DNA from 2 places in the Bacillus sp. H1a genome. Region 2 is predicted to be linked to the other one. Evidence: riboswitches for the same ligand, from Rfam matches in the RefSeq annotation. Region 2 holds a riboswitch; the other holds the start of a gene.
What was found. Region 2 has a riboswitch for preQ1 ahead of queC (7-cyano-7-deazaguanine synthase QueC). Riboswitches for the same ligand answer to the same signal wherever they lie in the genome.
Positions count from the first base shown of each region.

Region 1: another riboswitch for preQ1. It lies ahead of U860_RS0101725 (QueT transporter family protein); the one in region 2 lies ahead of queC (7-cyano-7-deazaguanine synthase QueC).

Region 1 covers NZ_AYMH01000003.1:18,910-22,337, reverse strand. The annotation lists gene U860_RS0101740 (DMT family transporter) at 1-338, opposite strand, end outside; gene U860_RS0101735 (reverse transcriptase-like protein) at 352-738, opposite strand; gene U860_RS0101730 (aldose 1-epimerase family protein) at 807-1,679, opposite strand; PreQ1 riboswitch class I at 1,811-1,855, shown strand; gene U860_RS0101725 (QueT transporter family protein) at 1,862-2,347, shown strand; gene U860_RS0101720 (ribonuclease H family protein) at 2,476-3,135, shown strand; gene U860_RS31040 (zinc-finger domain-containing protein) at 3,148-3,324, shown strand; gene U860_RS0101715 (DUF2564 family protein) at 3,358-3,428, opposite strand, start outside.
Region 2 covers NZ_AYMH01000070.1:26,246-29,673, forward strand. The annotation lists gene queF (preQ(1) synthase) at 1-154, opposite strand, end outside; gene queE (7-carboxy-7-deazaguanine synthase QueE) at 173-889, opposite strand; gene queD (6-carboxytetrahydropterin synthase QueD) at 882-1,373, opposite strand; gene queC (7-cyano-7-deazaguanine synthase QueC) at 1,373-2,035, opposite strand; PreQ1 riboswitch class I at 2,129-2,172, opposite strand; gene U860_RS0127000 (ATP-binding protein) at 2,380-3,428, shown strand, end outside.

The DNA of each region.
Region 1 (3,428 bases), on a different contig from region 2:
GACAGGATTGGAACCATAACGATACTAAGTCCTGTTAAGAAACCAGCTTTTGAAGAGGTTGTATAGAGTAAACCGAATGTTTGTAATAAATAGCCAACACATAAAAAGAATCCAACAATCAATCCGGCGAGACCACTCTGTTTTATATCTTGTTTTGAAGGTTTTTGGGAGAAAATAATTTGAACGAATAATAAAATAATTCCAGCGAATAAAAAGCGAATTCCATTAAAAGTAAATGGCCCAACAAAAGACATAGCACTTTGAACGACAACAAACGTAGCTCCCCAAATGAAAGAGACAAATAATAAAGCGAGAGGAGCAATCCACTCTTTTTTCACAATCATACCCCCGTTAATTTTGTAAAATAGCTTTTCTAGCTAACGCATCAGCGACTTTATTTTGACTACTTGGAATCCACTTTATAAAAAAGAGATCGAAATTTTTTATGTATTGCAGTGCTTCTTCTAGAAGTGGTGCAAACATTTTATTTTTTGCGTATTCTTTTTCAACAGCTCGCTCAACAAGTTGGGAATCTGTGCGAAAAGATACAATGCTATAATTATGCTCTGCACAATATTTTAATGCTGCAAGTAAAGCGTGGTATTCAGCTTCATGGTTGGACATTGTCCCAAGTGGTAATGATAATTGTACAGGTGGCTGTATGCCTTTAATAAAAACTCCCGCTCCAGAAGGTCCAGGATTTCCTTTTGATGCACCATCGATATATACTTCAATCAAAATGAGAAACCTCCATTTATAAGGTTATCCCCTACGTGAAAACTTTTTAGAAGTAGGGAATAGAGTACTTATCCAATTGTAATGCTATAACGACATGTAAATGTTTCATTCGCTTGTAACGATTGAATTCCTTTTTTTTCTTTAAAATCTTTTGCTTGCTTTATTTCATCAGCAATTCCGTACCAAGGTTCAATACATAAGAAAGGTGCGTTATCTCCTGGTGTCCAAACGCCGACAAATGGGAAACCATCGAATGCTACTTTTACAAATTTATTATGTTTATGAGAACGAATTGAAATTTCATTCGTATTCATATTTTCAAAAATAAGTGCGTCATTTTTGAATAAATCATATGTAAGTGGCAATTCTCTTGTATTTTCAGCGATTAGTTGCTTTTCATTTGAAAGAAAAGGGCCTTCTAATATACTAGTTTCTAAACGTTCAGATCCATTAAATGATAGATGATAATCTGCAAATGATTCGCCGTCTAATAAAGGACAGTTGAATCCAGGGTGTGCTCCGATTGAAAAGAACATCTCTTTTGAAGCGGGGTTGTTTACTTCATATTTAACATGTATATTTTGTTCGTCTACTTCATAAGAAACGAGTAATTCAAATTCATATGGATAGTTTTTTAATGTCTCTTCATTACTAGTAACGATATAAGTAATTTTTGTTTCACTTTGTTCTTGTACAGAGAACATTATATCACGAGCAAAACCGTGTTGTGTTAATGAATAAGGTTTATCGTCTACGTAGTATGTATTTTCTACTAATCGACCGACGATTGGGAATAAAATTGGTGCACGACGTCCCCAATAAGTAGAATCACCTTGCCATAAATATTCTGTGTTGTCTTCTTTTAAGCGAACGCTTTGTAATTCTGCACCTTTGTCAGAAATGGAAACGATCACTTTTTCATTTTGAATTGTTACTGTCATGAAATGGAACCTCCTAAATCTTTCATACGTTATATTATACGTCTTCTATAAGAAAAAGGGTAGTTAATGATAGGAATCTATTGACGAAAGAGTGCATATTGCGTAAAATGTAATCTTGTTGCCTAAAAACGAATAACGTGGTTCGAAACCATCCCACGTAAAAAAACTAAGGAGATTTTGTCATGAATATAAGAACATTAGTCGGTAATGGTATTTTAGCGGCATTATATATTGCTGTTTCTATGCTTATTCAGCCATTTGGCTTTACGAATGTACAGTTTCGTATTTCAGAGATGTTTAACCATCTCGTTGTATTCAATAAGAAAGCAATTTACGGGATTGTATTAGGTGTATTTTTAACGAATCTCTTTTTCTCACCAATGATCGCTTACGATTTAGTATTTGGAGTAGGGCAATCAATTCTTGCATTACTTGCAACTATTATTTCTATGCGCTTCATTAAAGGTGTTTGGGCTCGTATGATTTTTAATACAGTGATCTTTACAGTCACAATGTTTATGATAGCAATCGAACTTCATCTTGCATTTGATCTGCCATTTTTATTAACATGGCTAACGTGTGCAGTTGGTGAATTTGTTGTAATGGCGATTGGTATGCCTGTAATGTACTGGATTAATAAGCGAGTACAATTTGAAAGATTTATGTAATAGGTGAAAGAGCCGTTCCTTATATAGGATGGCTCTTTTTGTATGTGATTATATTGAATATAATACAGTCACTCTTGATAAAATATAATAAAATAAATATAAGAAGTCTTATATAAGGGGAATCTAGTATGAAATATAAAATGCATTGGTTGTATAAAACGAAGCGCGGTTTACAAACTGAATTAACAACAGACTATATGAACATAGAAGAAGTGCTTCAATTTGCGGAGGATTTTGAGAAAACAGGAAGGGTAAAAGAGCTTTTATTTTACGATGAAATGGACGCGGAATGGTCATTAAAAGAAATGAAAAAATTGAGTAAGCAAGTGGAGGAAGAGATTCAAGAAATTCAAGTTTATTTTGATGGTGGCTATGATGTGCAGACGAAAGAAGCTGGGGTTGGCATATGTGTATACTATAAAAAAGGAAATACAAATTATCGAATTCGTCGCAATGCATACATAGAAGGCATATATGATAATAACGAAGCGGAGTATGCAGCATTATTATACGGGATAAATATACTTGAGGAATTAGGAATTAAATATGAAGCAGTTACACTTCGTGGAGATTCCCAAGTTGTACTGCAGCAATTAGCTGGTGAATGGCCTTGCTATGATGAACATTTAAATCATTACTTAGATCAAATTGAACAAAAAGCGAAGCAAATGAAATTAAAGTTTGTTTGTGAACCGATATCTAGAAAACAAAATAAAGAGGCACATCAATTAGCAGCGCAAGCATTAGAAGGGACGACAATTGATAGTCATAAAGAAATAACCGAATAGAGAGGTGCACACGTGAATAAAAAGCAACTCATTACAGAGGTAAATGACTTATTAGAAACGTATTGCGAAGGGTGTTTCTTGCAGGAACATAATCGGAGAAATCATAGTAAATACTATGCCCATTCTTTTTGTATACGGCAATGTACGGTTGGAGAGAAATTGAAAAAGTATGGGGAGCAATTGTCATGAAAAAACATCCAGAGAATTTTCTCTGGATGTTTTTTAGTGCTTCGCTTCGTGTAATTGACGCTCGCATTTACTTAATTTTTTTTCTTCATTCATTAGAAATGGAT
Region 2 (3,428 bases):
ATTCAGGACAATTGAATTTTACAAAGTAATCACGGTTTGGATGGTTATTATCAAATACCTCTAAAATTTCCGGGCTATATTCAAATAAATATTTTGTATTTTGATTTCCTAATAATGTTACATCTTTTAAATCTTCATCTAATCTTCCTGCCATTTTAAACATCCCTTCTCGTTATACCCCTCGTTTATTTCCCCATACTAACGCATGAAGCTGAGGCAGTACTTTCGCATCATTCATTTCTTTACAGTGCACAGCTTTTTCAATAAGCCACTCATATTTTTCTAATAAGTTTTTAATAAGCATTGCATCATCCACTGTTTTCGTATCATCATTCCCTACTTGTAAGAAAAATGGTACATTTGGATAACGCTCGTGCATCTTGACTGCATATTCAAAATCTTGATCATCGAATACTACTACTTTTAAACTAAAATCTTTCCCTGCTAGTTTATGAATAATAGAATCTAACATCTGAAAATCTGTTTTCATCGTTGAACTTGGTGGTTTTGGAGAAATCGTTACCTCATCAATTTGAAGTAACCAATCTTGCCATTTACTCCCTTGCGTTTCTATCGCTGTTCGCATACCATTCTCTTTTAATATAGAAAGAAGAAATTGCATATTTTTCAGTAAAACAGGATTTCCACCTGAAATCGTAACATGAGAAAAATTATCTCCACCAATTGCTACAAGCTCACTCCAAATATCTTCCGGTGTCATTTGTCTAATTTGCTCTTTTGCTGACCCATCCCATGTAAAAGCGGAATCACACCAAGCGCAGCTATAATCACAGCCCGCTGTACGGATAAACATTGTCTTTTGTCCTACAACCATCCCTTCTCCTTGAATGGTCGGGCCAAATATTTCTAAGACAGGGATTTTACTCATCGAGCATCCACTCCCGTCTTACTTCCGCATAACTAGTCGGTGTTTCAAAAAGACGAACAAATTCAACACGAGCTCCCTTGTATTCGTTCACACGATTATCTTTTATTAATGCTTCTGCCATCTTTTCATAAATCCATACGACCATATTTTCAGCAGTCGTATTCATTGCTGGCAATGTTTCGTTTAAATAACGATGATCTAAATAAATTTCTATTTCATTTTTCCAAATTTCTTTTATATCTCCAAAGTCAATTGCAAGGCCTATTTCATTTACATATCCACTAATTCCAAACACGACTTTATATGTGTGGCCATGTAAATTTTTACATTTTCCTTCATAACAGTGTAAATGGTGCGCTGCATCAAATGTAAATTCCTTGCTGACCATTACTCTTTTATTATGATATTTGAGTTGTTCACGCTGAATATCCTTGTCCATTTTTTGCAAATTTTCTACGATGCGAAATCCAAAAAAGTTATCCATTAGTTGTTCGCTCCTTCGCGTTCTTGTAGATACGTATCTAATCCTGCTTTACGAAGTTGACATGCTGGACATTCACCGCAACCATCACCAATGATTCCGTTATAACACGTTAATGTTTTTTCTCTAACAAACTCGAATGCTCCAAGTTCATCTGATAATTTCCATGTCTCTGCTTTATCAATCCACATAAGTGGTGTATGAATAACAAACGGATAATCCATAGATAAATTTAATGTAACGTTTAATGATTTCACAAACACGTCACGGCAATCTGGATAACCACTAAAATCAGTTTCACATACACCCGTTACAATATGACGTGCTCCCACTTGTTTTGCTAATACCGCAGCAAATGATAAGAATAGTAAATTTCGTCCATCTACAAATGTCGATGGCAATTCACCTTCTTCATGTGTAATCTCCATATCCGTTCTCGTTAACGCATTTGGAGCAAGTTGATTTAATAGGCTCATATCTAGTACCGTATGTTTAATACCTAGCTCTTTCGCAATTTCTGCTGCACAATCAATTTCTAACTTATGACGTTGATTGTAGTTAAACGTTACAGCTTCCACTTCTGCGAACTGTTGCATTGCCCAAAATAAACATGTTGTACTATCTTGTCCACCACTAAAAACAACAACTGCTTTTTCCTTTTTCATTTTACTCATTCTCCTTCTCTACTACGAATAAGAAGAAAGAACGTTCTTGAACTGTCACAATAAAAAAACAAAACAATACCTAAGGATATTGTTGTTTCCATAGTTTTTTATAGAGGGAGTTCGCGAACCTCTCCCATGCAGTGCACGGAATTTCTTCTTTCATTGACAAAGATTATTGTAACATATTGTATACTACCAGAAAAAATTTCTGATTTTTCCGCTATTTCATATTTCATTTCTTTCATTTTATAGTATGATTAATTTAATGTTAGAAGAGAGGAGGCACCCCACTGAAGCTCTTTATTATTTACCTCTTTTTAAATATATTATCCATTCTCGTTACAATGCTTGTATATCATTTATTTTGGAATCAGAAAGGGAGACGATCTCCTAAATTAAATTCAGCTATATTTATTGTATTGTGTTGCCTCGCTACCATACTATGTATCACTTTTGCAGCAAAAACAAATAATGGTTTTCAATTTGATATGCGTCATATCGTATTAATTGTCGGCACATTAACAGGAGGACCTATTGCTGGGGGTTCTATTTTAGTTGTATTAAACATATATCGCTTTTTATTAGGAGGAATAGGTGTTTTTCCATCCTTTATCGCTTCTATTCTCCTATTTATTGTTCTACTATTGACATACAAACTTTTTAATCGAAGTTCTAATCATGTAAAAATAACACTTGCTATTTTTTACAGTCTCACATACGGGTTTGGTTGGATACCTTTCTTCCTTTCAGAGGTTACAAATAGGGCAGATTATATACCACATATCATTGTATACGAACTATGTACGATGGTTGGCACGATCCTTATTTTATATTTACTACACATATTACAGACGCAAGTTCGTCTCCAAAATGAACTTATGAACGCCGAAAAATTTCATTTAATCGGTGAAATGGCAGCTTCCATCTCTCATGAAATTCGCAATCCTTTAACTTCAACGAAAGGATTTTTGCAACTTTTACAGTCGGATACATGTTCTGAGGAAGAGCGAAAATTATATATCGACATAGCCATTAATGGTATCGAACAAGCAAATCATGTTCTTACCGACTACTTAACTTTTGCGAAACCGAGTATTGAAAAAGAACAACGATTACAAGTAGAAGAAGAATTACTTCATGCGTTGTCTTTGATCACACCTCTCGCCAATTTAACAAATGTTCGTATACATTATATAAAACAAAGTACCTCTTTCTTTATCGCTGGCGAAAAACAAAAACTGAACCAATGCTTATTAAATATTTTTAAAAACTGTATTGAGGCTATGCCTACAGGTGGTGACCTTATTCTTACATTAGTTCCAGACCATAAACATATACAATTATATATAAAAGATACAGGAGTTGGTATGGATCAAGAACAAGTAAAACGCCT